DNA from 2 places in the Janthinobacterium sp. GW822-FHT07H10 genome. Region 1 is predicted to be linked to the other one. Evidence: predicted binding sites of a transcription regulator. Region 1 holds the regulator's gene; the other holds the start of a gene.
What was found. The regulator LexA, encoded in region 1, represses DNA repair genes until DNA is damaged. The targets are predictions, from matches to a motif close to ACTGTATNNNNATACAGT.
Positions count from the first base shown of each region.

Region 1 (7,288 bases):
GGGCACTTGCTCGCTTTGGTCCGGATGGACGATAAAGACTATTTCATAATGACGCATGCAAACTCCTTCAGGTCGGATTGATAATCGCCCACCCCGGCGTCAAGACAGGTGTGGGAAGGTCAGCCGGAGAGTATAGCCGGTTTTACGCCAACGATCAAGCCCCCGCGCATGCTGGCGCGGGGGCCTGGCCGCTAGTCCAGCAACAACTGCAGCACGGGCACGATCTTGATGCCCTGGCAAGCCTGGTCCGCAGCGCTGTCCGGGAACGGATATCCGCTGCAAGGGCGGTAAGGATAGTCACTTGGCAACAATGTCGGGAAGCCCAGCTCGCCAGCCACGTCGATACCGGACGACAGCGGCCCCTTGAACAAGCCGCGGAACAGCGCGCCGCGCACGGCGGGACGCCATGGCACGAAACCGGCCGCGGCGGCGTAGGACGCCGGCTGCGCATACGGCGCGCCCACGGCGTTCGGACGCGGCGGCGGCACGGCCATCCACTGGTGATTGCCGTCGATGCTGGCGATGGCGTCGGCGATGACGTTATCGGTCTGCGCAAACACGGAGCGCCCCGCTTCCGGCGCCGCCCCAGCGAGTTGCCCCAACGCCACCAAACCCGCCGTATCGAGCAGCGACAGCTTGGCCAGCACGACGGCGTTATAGGCCACCGCATATCGCTGCGGATCGAAGGCGCCGTCCGTCACGCGCATCTCGGCGCGCACGCGCGCGGCAAGGTCGGGAATCATCAGCAGATTCTTGTCATTATGGCGCTCGGGGCGGCTGAAATAGTCGTTCAGGGCGGCATCGTCCATGTCCTTGCTGAACAGCGCCAGGATATCCTGCAATTCGCGCGGCAGCAGGCGGTCGAAGATTTCCGCCACCAGGCGGTCCTTGGCGCTGGCAATCTGCTCGTCGCGCCAGGCGCGGATCTCGGAAGGCGTCGGCAAGCCGAGCAGGTCCCCGGCAAACGCCAGGTCCTCGGCCAGCTTGAGCGCCCGGTCCACCGCCCAGACCACATTCCTGGCGCCGTCGCGCAGCTCGCACCCGGACAGCTCCTGCGCCACACCGAGAATACTCATGTGATAGCAATCGAACCAGCGCGACAACGGCTCGGTCGCGCTGGCCGCCCGGTCCGTGGAATTGAGCAATGACTGGCTCGTCGCCTTCACATATTCGCGCATGGCAACATCGACATCATTGCGCCAGCCCATCAGCGGCCCCTTGATCGGCGACGTGTTCTGCCCCATGCGCTGGCTGAAATCAATGGCGGCATTGCTGACGATCTGCACCAGCTTTTGCGATGCCACCGCAGCATCGCGCACGGCGATGCTGGCCTGCAACAGCTGCTGCCGCTTGGCCGCCAGCTTGCCATTGAGCGAGCCCAGGGCCGCATTGACCGAGCCATTGATGGAGTCGATCACATCGTTTGCCTTTTGACATGCATGATAGCCGAACGGATCCTGCCATTTTTTCGGGCAACTTGCCTTGCGGCGCAACTCGCTTTCCTTGCTGGAAATCTGCAGGTGCAGCTGGAGTATCTCCTGCTCGACACTGAACACGGTCTGCGTGGCCTTCTTCACGCCGCTGAACAGGGCATCGTCAAGATGCTGCGTGGCATTGACCAGATCGTTTGCCAGGGACTGGATGCGGTCCTCGCCCGCCTGTACCTTGGGGATGATGACATTGGCCTTGTCGATGATCTTTTGCGCGTCGTTCGACGACAGCGCCACGCCCCAGTTCGACGCAAACAGCCGCACGACCGCGACGTCGAGCTGGTTCCAAGCAGGATTGACCACCATCGCGTCGATGGATTTGCGGTAGGCATGGTAGGCCGCCAAATGCCGTCCATACTTGCCGCGGCTGTATTGCTCCTGCACCGTATCGTTGAGCACCAGCGTGTCGCGCACAAACGTGCCGAATGCATCGCTGGGCTTGATCAAGGCGCGCACGGCGCCAAGCTGCCTGCCCGTGTGGTCGCGCAACGGCGGCGTCAGCCTCCCGATAAAGCCCTCGAGCGCAATATGCCGCTGCTCCACCAGCGTTTCATCGGCCAGGTCAAAGATGTCTCCCGCATACTGATTGACATACGTATGGGCGAACATGTCGGCCGAGGCATGCCCCAGGTAGCCATAGGCGTATGCCGTGCCCGCGGCGTTGCCCCTGGCGCTGTTGAGCAGGAAGCGCAGCCAGTCGTTGGTCTTCCAGCCGTCTTCGATGCCGGGATGGACGATGGTTTGCCCGACGAGAATGTCCGGCGCCGAGTCGGGACCTATATTCCCCAGCAAGAACTCCGTCTGGTTCGCCAGGATGGCGCTGCGCACATGCGCGGGCACTTCGAGGGTGACGGGCTTTCCCTGCAATACAATAGTGATCTTGCCATCGTCCGCCAGATCGTTGATGACCTGCTGCCCCACCCAGACATGCGTGCCCAGGGTAAAGGCGCACGCATTCCCGGCAAACAAGATGCCCAGCAAGCCAGCCAGCAAGGTGAAACGCTTACCACATCGGTCGATCATGGAATCCTTTTATAGTTTTACGGATGAAGAGAGGCACACATGGCCCGGATGCCACATTGCCAAAAAAATATCATGCGCATACTAGCAGAGAAAATTGCAAATTGGCAATAAATTGAAGTGATCGCGCCAGGAACAAGCCGATCGTTGAATTATTTTGCGAAATGGTGAAATTGGGCTTGCATAGTCGGCGATACTGTACAAAAATACAGACTGTTCATATAGACAGCATTTTAGTATGCACCCACCGCTCATGATCAAGCTGACAGCACGACAAGAACAAATCCTGAACCTGATCAAGGACGCGATTGAAAATACGGGCTTTCCTCCCACCCGCGCCGAGATTGCCAATGAATTGGGTTTTAAATCGGCCAATGCGGCCGAAGAGCATTTGCAGGCCCTGGCCCGCAAGGGCGCGATCGAGATTTCGCCAGGCACGTCGCGCGGCATCCGCCTGATCGGCGCGGCGGCCGAAACGCTGCCATCGAAGGTGCCGGCAGCGCTGCTGATGTCGCTACCGCTGATCGGCCGCGTGGCGGCCGGTTCGCCCATCCTGGCACAGGAAAACCTGGAAGCGAGCTACAACGTCGACCCTGCCCTGTTCTCGGCCAAGCCCGACTTCCTGCTGAAGGTGCGCGGCTGGTCCATGCGCGACGCCGGCATCATGGATGGCGACTTGTTGGCAGTCAAGAAGGTCGACAGCGCCAAGAATGGCCAGATCGTCGTCGCCCGCATCGGCGACGAAGTCACCGTCAAGCGCTACAAGAAGACGGGCTCCGTCATCGAACTGCTGCCGGAAAACCCCGATTTCAAGGTCATTACCGTGTCGCCGGAAGACGAATTCGCCCTGGAAGGGCTGGCAGTTGGCTTGATGCGCAGCTGGCATTGATTTTTCCTGGCAGCTGTCGCACGTAAAACGCAAAAAGGGCCGCAACAGTCATGCTGTTGCGGCCCTTTTTTATCGCCCGGGCGTTTTATGCCTCCAGCGCATTACGGAAATCCTCGAGCAGGTCCGCCTCGTCCTCGATGCCGACGGAGACGCGGATCAGCGATTCGGCGATGCCCATGCTGGCGCGGCGCTCGGCGCCCATCTCGTAAAAGATCGTGTGGGCAACGGGAATGACGAGGGTGCGCGTGTCACCGAGGTTGCTGGCCGGGATAGCCAGGTTCAGGCGATTGAGGAAATCGAAGCAGTCGATGCCGTCTTTCAACTCAAAGCTGAACAGGGAGCCATAGCTGCGGAACAAGTCCGTTGCCAGCGCGTGCTGCGGATGCGAGGCCAAGCCCGGATAATGCACGGCAGCCACGCGTGGATCCGCCTGCAGCATGGTCGCCAGCGCCAGGGCGTTGGAGCAGGTACGGTCCATGCGCAGGGCCATGGTTTCCGCGCCGACGGCGATATGGTGCGCCGCTTCCGGTCCCAGCGAGGCGCCGAAGTCGCGCAAGGCCTTGGCGCGGATTTGCGCGATGCCCCACTGGGCCGGCGCCGCCTTTTTATAATTGTCAAAGATGTTCGGATATTGCGTCCAGTCGAACACGCCCGTGTCCGTCAAGCTGCCGCCCAGTGCATTGCCGTGGCCGCCGATGGACTTGGTCAGCGCATTGACCACCAGGCCCGCGCCCACGGCTTTCGGGCGGAACAAATACGGCGTCGTCATGGTGTTGTCGACGATATACAGGATGCCTTTTTCGCGGCACAACTCGCCGATCTTCGCCAGGTCGGCGATCTGCGTGCGCGGATTGGCGATGGTTTCGACAAACACGATGCGCGTGGCCGGCGTGATGGCGGCCGCCACGTTGGCCACATCGGTGGCGTCGACGAACGACACGGCCATGCCCTGCCCCGTCACCGTCTGCCACAGGCTGTTGGTGTTGCCGAATAGAAAAGCCGACGACACGACGTGGTCGCCCGCGCGCAGCAGCGCCTGCACGACGGCGCCGATGGCGCCCATGCCGGTGGCGAAGCACAGCGTGGCCACGCCGTCTTCCATCTTGTTGACCTTGTCTTCCAGCGCGGAAACGGTCGGATTGCCCTGGCGGCCGTAGCGGAAGCCGGGCTCCTTGCCCTGGAACACGGAAGCGAGCTGGCGCGCATCGCCGTAGCCGAACGCGACGGACGTGTGCACGGGCTTGTGCAGCGAACCGTGTTCGATGCCCTTGCGACGGTCGTTATGCAGGATGGTGGTGGTAAAGCCGTAAGTCTTGTTGTCGCTCATGGTCGGGTGGTGCGCAAGGCAGTGAAAAAGTCAGACAAAAAAAAGCCCGGCGCAGGCCGGGCTGGACGATTATGCTTCCGTCGTCGCCAGGTTCAGGTTCAGCTGGGAACGTGGCGTATCCTCGGGCGCTGCCGCCTTCGGATGGTGGCGCGCGTACTCCAGGCGGTCCAGGTATTCCTGCGACACGTCGCCCGTCACGTACACGCCATCGAAGCACGACGCCTCGAAACTGGTCAGGGCCGGGTTGACGTCGGCAATCGCCTGCTTCAGCGCACCGATATCCTGGTACACCAGGTAATCGGCCGTGATTTCGCGGCACACTTCTTCCGTCGTGCGGCCATAGGCGATCAGCTCGTCGCGCGTCGGCATGTCGATGCCGTACACGTTCGGGTAAATCACCGGAGGCGCGGCCGAGGCGAAGATGACTTTCGTCGCGCCCGCTTCGCGCGCCATCTGCACGATTTCACGGCTGGTGGTGCCGCGCACGATGGAATCGTCGACCAGCAGCACGACCTTGTCCTTGAACTCGGACGGGATCGCGTTGAGCTTCTGGCGCACGGATTTCTTGCGCGCCGCCTGGCCCGGCATGATGAAGGTGCGGCCGATGTAGCGGTTCTTGATGAAGCCTTCGCGGTACTCGATGTTCAGCGCCATGGCCAGCTGGATGGCGGCCGGACGCGAGGAATCGGGGATCGGCATGACCACGTCGATATGCACGCCGGGCAATTCGGTGCGGATCTTTTCGGCCAGGTATTCGCCCATTTTCAGGCGCGTGGCGTACACGGAGGCGCCGTCGATGACGGAATCGGGACGGGCCAGGTAGACGAACTCGAACACGCACGGGTTCAGGCTGGCGTTGTCGGCGCACTGGCGGCTGTGCAATTGCTTGTCGGCATCGATGAAGACGGCTTCGCCGGGGCCGATGTCGCGCACGAAGCGGAAGCCCATGCCTTCCAGGGCCACGGATTCGGACGCGATCAGGTATTCGGCGCCCTGCTCCGTTTCATTGATGCCCAGGCACAGCGGACGGATGCCGTGCGGGTCGCGGAAGGCCAGCAAGCCCACGCCGGCGATCTGCGCCACGGCAGCGTAGCCACCCTTGACGCGACGGTTCAGCACGGTCACGGCCTTGAAGATGGCGTCCGGGTCCAGGTTCAGGCCCGTCGTCGCTTCCTGGATTTCATGCGCGAGCACGTTGAGCAGCACTTCCGAGTCGGAATCGGTATTGATGTGGCGGCGGTCGTTCTTGAACATTTCCTGTTTCAACTGTTCCCAGTTGGTCAGGTTGCCATTGTGCGCCAGCGTGATGCCGAACGGCGCATTCACATAAAACGGCTGTGCTTCCTCTTCGCTCGACGAACCGGCCGTCGGGTAGCGACAGTGGCCGATGCCCGTTGTGCCTTGCAGCGAACGCATGTTGCGCGTACGGAAGACGTCACGTACGAGGCCGTTGGCCTTGTGCATGGAAAACATACTGCTGTGATTGGTCGCAATCCCTGCCGCGTCCTGGCCGCGATGTTGCAAGAGCAACAATGCGTCATAGAGCAATTGATTGACAGGTTGATGGGAAACGACGCCGACGATGCCACACATGGTGTGCTCCTAAACTGTGCTACTGATTTTAAAAAAATTTCAAAATTTCACATGCTGCGCGTAGGCGGCAGGCAGATAAGGCTTGATGGCGCGCGCGCCCTGTTCCGCGACCGGGCTGAGCAGCGCGTTTTTCCAGAATGGCTGCTGCGGGATGGACGTCATGCCACACAAGATGACGGCGGTCAGCACGATCACAAGGCCCCGCGCCAGGCCAAACAGGCTGCCCAGGGTGCGGTCGGCCAGGCTCAGTCCCGTCACCTTGACGAGCGCATCGACCGTCATGGACAGCAATCCCATCAGAATGCGCACGCCGATGAACAGCACCACGAAAGCGAGCAACAGGCGGATGGCTTCGCCCGGCACGGTTTCCGGCAGGAATTTCGCCAGGGTGGCGCCATACGCGTTGGCAATGACGAAAGCCACGATCCAGCTGACCAGCGACAGTATTTCCTTGACCAGGCCACGCATCATGCTGATCAGCACGGACGTCACCAGCACGAACAGCACCAGGTAATCGAAGATCGTCACGCGCGTTCAGCCTTGCATCATCACGCCGGCACCAGGCTACCGCCCAGGCCCAGCTTTTGCAGCTTGGCGCGCGTCTTTTCCGCATCGTCGCGGCTGCCGAACGGCCCCACTCGCACGCGGATGCGCTCGCCTGCAGGGCTGGAGACTTTCTGCGTATACGACTTGATGCCCGCTTCGCGCAGTTTTTCCTGCAATTCGTCCACCTTGTCCTGCGTCGCCAGGGCCGCCACCTGCACCACGAACTTGCCGCTGCCGGCGTCGTGCGCCTTCTCTTGCGGCTTGTCCAGCGGCTTGCCTTCCAGAATCGCCAGGGCGCGCGCCGCATCGTCGGCAGACTGCGCCGGCTTGGCCGGTTTCGCTTCGGGCTTGGCTTCCGGCTTCACTTCATGCTTGGGCTCGGGCTTGGCTTCAGGCTTGGGTTCGTGCTTCGGTTCCGGCTTC
Region 1 is NZ_JBXAKS010000008.1:189,918-197,205, reverse strand. It holds gene rpsF (30S ribosomal protein S6) at 1-57, opposite strand, end outside; gene AC1RDJ_RS19075 (zinc dependent phospholipase C family protein) at 192-2,513, opposite strand; gene lexA (transcriptional repressor LexA) at 2,764-3,399, shown strand; gene AC1RDJ_RS19065 (cystathionine gamma-synthase family protein) at 3,485-4,726, opposite strand; gene purF (amidophosphoribosyltransferase) at 4,796-6,319, opposite strand; gene AC1RDJ_RS19055 (CvpA family protein) at 6,359-6,847, opposite strand; gene AC1RDJ_RS19050 (SPOR domain-containing protein) at 6,868-7,288, opposite strand, start outside.

Region 2 (7,288 bases), on a different contig from region 1:
GCCGATTTCGCCGATCATGATGACCGCGTCGGTATCTGGATCGTCATTGAACATCTTCATGATGTCGATGTGCTTCAGACCGTTGATCGGGTCGCCGCCGATGCCGACTGCCGACGATTGGCCCAGGCCCAGTGCGGTCAGCTGACCCACTGCTTCATAGGTCAGGGTGCCCGAACGCGACACCACGCCGATACGGCCCTTCTTGTGGATGTGGCCTGGCATGATGCCGATCTTGATTTCGTCTGGCGTGATCAAGCCTGGGCAGTTAGGGCCCAGCAGCAAGGTTTTGCTGTTGGCTTTAGCCATGCGGTCTTTCAGGGCCATCATGTCACGGACAGGAATGCCTTCGGTGATGCAAATGGCCAGATCCATTTCAGCTTCGACAGCTTCCCAGATCGCCGCTGCCGCGCCTGCTGGCGGTACGTAGATCACGGAAACGTTGGCGCCAGTTTCTTTTTTCGCTTCGGTGACGTTAGCGAAAATAGGAATGCCTTCGAAGTCTTCGCCGGCTTTCTTCGGGTTCACGCCTGCCACGAAGGCAGCTTTGCCGTTCGCGTAGTCGCGGCAACCGCGGGTGTGGAACTGGCCGGTCTTGCCGGTGATCCCTTGGGTAACGACTTTGGTATCTTTATTGATCAGAATGGACATGTTGATTCCTTAATTAAGCTTGACCGGCAGCAGCGGCAACGACGCTCTTGGCTGCATCTTCCATGGTGTCGGCTGCGATGATAGGCAGACCGGAATCGGCCAGCATCTTCTTGCCCAGGTCTTCGTTGGTGCCCTTCATGCGCACGACCAGCGGTACGTTCAGCGAAACGGCTTTCACCGCGGCGATGACGCCTTCGGCGATCACGTCGCAACGCATGATGCCGCCGAAAATGTTCACCAGGATAGCTTTCAGGCCTGGGTTTTTCAGCATGATCTTGAACGCTTCGGTCACTTTTTCTGCCGTGGCGCCGCCGCCGACGTCCAGGAAGTTGGCTGGCTCGCCGCCGAACAGCTTGATGGTGTCCATGGTGGCCATGGCCAGGCCGGCGCCGTTCACCAGGCAACCGATGTTGCCGTCGAGCGAGATGTAGGCCAGGTCGAATTTCGACGCTTCGATTTCAGCTGGATCTTCTTCGTCCAGATCGCGCAGGGCGACGATTTCCGGATGACGGAACAGGGCGTTCGGGTCAAAGTTGAACTTGGCGTCCAGGGCGATGACTTTGCCGCTGCCGGTGACGATCAGCGGGTTGATTTCGGCCAGCGAGCAATCGGTTTCCCAGTACGCTTTGTACAGGCCTTGCAGGTTGACGCGGGCGTCGGCGATGGAACCGGCAGGCACGCCGATCTTGGCGGCGATGTCGTCTGCCTGGGCATCGGTCAGGCCTACGCCCGGATCGATGGTGACGTGGTGGATCTTCTCAGGGTGGCTCTCGGCCACTTCTTCGATGTCCATGCCGCCTTCGGACGAAGCCATCAGGACGATTTTCTGGGTGACGCGGTCGGTGACCAGCGAAACGTACAGTTCCTGTTTGATGTCGGCGCCTTCTTCCACCAGCAGGCGGTTGACTTTCTGGCCTTCGGCGCTGGTCTGGTGCGTGATCAGCTGCATGCCCATGATCTGGTCGGCGTATTCCTTGACCTGTTCGATCGATTTTGCCACTTTCACGCCGCCGCCCTTGCCGCGGCCACCTGCGTGGATCTGCGCCTTGACGACCCATACCGGACCGCCCAGGGTTTCCGCAGCCTTGACGGCTTCGTCGACGGACATGCACGGAATACCGCGTGGTACCGTCACTCCGTGCTGCCGGAGGATTTCTTTGGCTTGATACTCATGGATTTTCATGCTGGCTTCCCTTCTGATACTGATTTGTAAAAATACGGTTAGTGGTGCAAAAAAAACAGGAAAAACAGAGCGCCGGGGTCACGCCTTGGCTACCCAGCGCGGGTAATACTGTGCAACTGCCCCGCCATCGGTGCGCAGGGCGTGGCATTTGTCGAGTTGAAACGGCTTTTCATGCGACAAGTCAGCATTCGCACCGTCACGGGTCGACCAGACATCGCCGGCAAATGCCTGAACCGTTGCAGTCGGCAAGACTTGCGCCAGTTCGGTCAAATGGGTACAGCCGGCGATTCCCGCCAGGCGCTGTTTCAAGTCGCGGCGGAAATTCTTCAATAGATTCAGACCGATCAGCGCCCTGTAGGCGGGGCCGATGGTATCGCAAAAACCGGGATACGGCACGGCATCGGAGGCAGCTTCGGCCTCGACAATGGTCAGTTCGCGATCGACGGTAATGCGTAAATGGAGGTCATGCAGGGGGGCGCCGGCGGGACGGGGGCCGGAGGCCAGGGTCGCGTCATAGCTTTTGATATCGGTGATACGGGCGTCAATATCCCACAGGCCGTCGTCGCGCAGATACGCTTGGACGTCGATAACGCGGGAGTGCCGTAGGGCGCGCCGGGATACGGGAGTTGACAGGGGCATAAGACCGATGCCGCTTGCGCGGCCATAATTTAGTAAGCAGCCATGTGCATAAAGCACGCCGTTCGCAGCTTCTACGAACAGCAACCGCACCTGCGGCGCCGCAAAAACCCTAAAAGTGTAGCACACTGGACGCCGGTTGCGCCGCAACATAATTTTTCATTGCTTTGATAAAAACATTTCAAAGCATAAAGAATTCACATGGAAATTGACGCTGTTATCACGTATGGTGATGATAGATATGGCCCGATCTCGCCATGCGCCGCGCCAAACAGGCCCGTCGCCCCGGCAGGCGGCTGGGCTGGCCCGACGAACGATGCGCAGTGCAACAATACGCCGCCATCCGACCAGCGGATGGGCAAGGCAAACGGCATTGGCAGGAAGATAATGATACGCGGCGGCACCGGCCCGCCAGCGCCGGCACAGACAGGACCGTGACTGTTGCAGATGGAACACAGCGGAGACCGGCCCGCCGGTCAGCATGCGAGCGGCGGACCGGAGCGGGGGGCGACGCCGCAAGGTGCGATGCGCGCGCCGTGCGAACCACGTCGGTTCGGCTAGTCGTCCTCGGGCTCCAGGCCTTTCAAGGCCACCTGCACGGCGCGCTGGGAAAAACCGCGCTGCATCAGGAAGCGCATCTGCTTGCTGCGCTGCTCGGCATCCTGCGCCACTACACCAAACTTGCGGCGCCACACCTCGCAGGCACGCGCCACCTCGCCTTCGGCCAGCCCGGCCTTGAGCTCTTGCAGCGCCTCGCCGCCGATGCCATGGCTTTGCAGCTCGGCCATGATGCGGCTGTTGCCAAAGCGCGCCGAGCGGCGATGGATCAGCGACTCGGAAAAACGTTCCTGCGACAGCCAGTTGGCCTGCTCCAGGCTGTCGAGCAAGGCTTCCACATCGTCGCCTTCCTGCGCATGGCGCTGCAGCTTGCGCCGCAATTCCATGCGGCTGTGTTCACGCATCGACAGGAAGCGTAGCGCCCTGCCCTTCAGGCTCAACTGTACCGCTGCCATCATTCCACCCTATCGTCCATCACATCAACACCACAGATATAGCGTCAAACATACCGCCAAAATACAAATGCCGCCTGGCGCACGGGCGCGAGGCGGCATTCATTGTAGATCTTTTGCCCGGCAAGCTTGCGGCGCAAGGGGCCGCCATCCTGCTGCGGCAGGACCAGCCCGAAAGCGGACCCTGCCGCGGCAACTGGCCTGCAGGCCAATTTTCCTGCTGAGTTGCCGGCTAAATTGCCTGCTGAGTTGCCTGTTTACTCGGCCGCTTTCGCTTCCGCAGCCTTGGCCGCCTTGTCGGCGGCTTTATCCGCTTTTTCCGGCTTTTCAGCGGCCAGCGGCGGCAGTTCACGTACGCCCAGCGATGCGCGGACCTTGTTTTCGATCTCGCGTGCCAGTGCCGGACGCTCTTGCAGGAAGGCGCGGGCGTTGTCCTTGCCCTGGCCGATGCGTTCGCCGTTATAGCTGTACCACGAACCGGATTTTTCCACGATCTTGGCATCCGAACCCAGGTCGAGGATTTCGCCTTCGCGCGAGGTGCCGGCGCCGTACAGGATGTCGAAGTGCGCTTCCTTGAATGGCGGCGCGATCTTGTTCTTGACGACCTTGACCTTGGTTTCGTTGCCGATCACTTCATCGCCGGACTTGATCGAGCCGGTACGGCGGATGTCCAGGCGCACGGAAGCGTAGAATTTCAGCGCATTGCCGCCGGTGGTCGTTTCCGGGCTGCCGAACATCACGCCGATCTTCATGCGGATCTGGTTGATGAAGATGACCAGGGTGTTCGTGCGGTTGATGGAACCGGTCAATTTACGCAGCGCTTGCGACATCAGACGCGCTTGCAGGCCCGGCAGGGAATCGCCCATGTCGCCTTCGATCTCGGCGCGTGGCGTCAGTGCGGCCACGGAGTCGATGACCACCAGGTCGACGCTGCCCGAACGCACGAGGGCGTCGCAGATTTCCAGCGCCTGCTCGCCCGTATCCGGTTGCGAGATCAGCAATTCATGCAGGTTTACACCCAGTTTTTGCGCATAGCCGACGTCGAGCGCGTGCTCGGCATCGATAAAGGCGCAGGTGCCGCCCAATTTTTGCATTTCTGCAATGGTTTGCAGGGTCAAGGTGGTTTTACCCGACGATTCCGGACCGTAGATTTCCACCACGCGGCCGCGCGGCAAGCCACCGACGCCCAGCGCGATATCCAGCCCGAGCGAACCGGTCGACACGACTTGCACTTCTTCGATCGGTGCGCTGGCATCCATGCGCATGACCGAACCTTTGCCAAACTGCTTCTCGATCTGCGCCAGTGCGGCGGCGAGCGCCTTGGCTTTTTCCGATGCGGGTACTACAGCTTTTTTATCGTCCATATGTTCTTTCAGCCTGGGTGAGCGCGTGGGTTAAATTCGTTACAGACACTACTGTATAAAAAAACAGTGATCAATGCAAGCGGAACGTGGATTTGTTTTGAAACAGATCAATACAAGCCTTGTTTTTCACAAAAACTCGCCACCTTGCGGAAAATGAAACACAATACAAGCTTCTACCGTCGCAAGCCGAGGAAGCCTGACCATGCGTATTTTACTTGCCGAAGATGACAGCGTGCTGGCTGACGGGCTGACCCGTTCGCTGCGCCAGTCCGGCTATGCCATCGATTACGTGAAGAACGGACAGGAAGCCGATACGGCCCTGTCCACCCAGGAATTCGACTTGCTGATCCTCGACCTCGGCTTGCCGAAGATGTCGGGACTGGAAGTGCTGCGCCGCCTGCGCGCGCGCGCTTCGCTGCTGCCCGTGCTGATCCTGACGGCCGCCGATTCCATCGAGCAACGTGTGAATGGCCTCGACCTGGGCGCCGACGATTATATGGCCAAGCCGTTCGCCCTGTCGGAACTGGAGGCAAGAGTGCGCGCCCTGACCCGGCGCGGCGCGGGCGGCGGCGCCACCATCATCAAGCACGGTCCGCTCAGCTATGACCAGGTGGGACGCAGCGCCTACATCAACGACCAGATGCTCGACCTGTCGGCGCGCGAACTGGGCTTGCTGGAAATCCTGCTGGGCCGTACGGGCCGTCTCGTTTCCAAAGAGCAGCTGGTCGACCACCTGTGCGAATGGGGAGAAGAGGTGTCGAACAACGCCATCGAAGTGTATGTGCACCGGCTGCGCAAGAAGATCGAAGTGGGCGGCGTGCGCATCGCCACCGTGCGCGGCCTCGGCTATTGCCTGGAAAAATATTCGGAAGCGGCGCGCCTGCAAGCCGAAGCGGGCGAGGCGGCCGCCCCTGCCAGCGGTCCCGCCACCAAGTGAAGGCGCGCGAGGCGCCCGCGGACGAGGCGGCGGACGACGACTGGTTCGAGCCGCCCACCACGGAACAGGATGACACCATCGAGCATTCGCTGTTCGGCGAAATTCTCGACTGGATGCTGGCGCCCTTGCTGCTGCTGTGGCCGATGAGCATCGCCATCACCTACCTGGTGGCCAAGAGCATCGCGAATCAACCGTTCGACCATGCGCTGGAAGACAGCGTCACCGTGCTGACGCAGCAGGTCAAGCAGGCCGATGGCGCCATGCTGCGCCGCCAGCCGGACAAGAACGCCAGCAACACGGGCCGCGACTTCCTGCGCGGCGACGATGTCGACACCCTGTATTACCTGGTGCTGGGCGAGCGCGGCGAATACCTCGACGGCGACCGCGACTTGCCGCCGCCGCAGGACCCCGACAAATACCGCAGCGGCACCGTGCTGTTTCGCAATGACACCATCCATGGCACGCCCGTGCGCGTGGCCTTTACCTATCTCGACATGCCGGCCAGCACCGACGACGAGCCGCGCCGCGCCCTGGTGCAAGTGGGCGAAACCCTGGAAAAGCGCGCGCAGCTGGCAAACGAAATCATCAAGGGCGTGATCTTGCCGCAGTTCATCATCCTGCCCGTGATCCTGGCCCTGGTCTGGTTTGCCCTGGCGCGCGGCCTGTCGCCGCTGGCGCAGTTGCAGGAACGCATACGCGCGCGGCCGCCGGACGATTTATCGCCGATCGAATCGGGCCAGGTGCCCGAGGAAATCACGCCACTGGTCGGTTCGCTCAACGACATGCTGGCGCGTCTGTCGCTGTCGATCGACATGCAGAAGCGCTTCATCGCCGACGCGGCGCACCAGATGAAGACACCGCTGGCCGGCATGCGCATGCAATCCGAACTGGCCTTGCGCCAGACCGACCACGACGAGATCCACCGCTCGCTGTTGCAGCTGGCCAAGAGTTCGGAGGCGGCCACGCGGCTGGTGAACCAGCTGCTGGCCCTGGCGCGCGCGGAAAACCAGCCGCAGGCGGGCACGGCCTTTGAACCGATCGAACTGAGCGAACTGGCGCGCGGCGTGGTGCAGGACTGGGTGCAAGCCTCGTTTGCCCAGCATATCGACCTGGGCTTCGAGCAGGCAGCGTACCCGATCATAATTTCCGGCAATGCCATCATGCTGCGCGAACTGCTGAGCAACCTGATCGACAACGCCCTGCGCTACACGCCTGCCGGCGGCAGCGTCACGGTGCGCGTGCGCAGCACCCTCGAGCTGGCCATCCTGGAAGTGGAGGATACGGGCCCCGGCATTCCGCCAGCCGAGCGGGCGCACGTGTTCGAACGCTTTTATCGCATTCTCGGCAGCAATGCCGACGGCAGTGGCCTGGGCCTGGCCATCGTGCGCGAAATCGCCCAGCAGCACGGCGCCGAAGTCGACATTTTCAATAATCCGCGTGCGCAGTCGCCCAAGCTGCCGGGCACGCTGTTGCGCCTATGCATAGCCCTGCTGCTGCCGGACGCGCCCGA
Region 2 is NZ_JBXAKS010000001.1:230,870-238,157, reverse strand. It holds gene sucD (succinate--CoA ligase subunit alpha) at 1-648, opposite strand, end outside; gene sucC (ADP-forming succinate--CoA ligase subunit beta) at 662-1,831, opposite strand; gene AC1RDJ_RS01075 (DUF2889 domain-containing protein) at 1,910-2,620, opposite strand; gene recX (recombination regulator RecX) at 3,025-3,480, opposite strand; gene recA (recombinase RecA) at 3,735-4,841, opposite strand; gene AC1RDJ_RS01060 (response regulator) at 5,044-5,778, shown strand; gene AC1RDJ_RS01055 (sensor histidine kinase) at 5,775-7,288, shown strand, end outside.
Region 2: a site for LexA is predicted at 4,892-4,909, ahead of recA (recombinase RecA). Genes of this name have one in related genera too.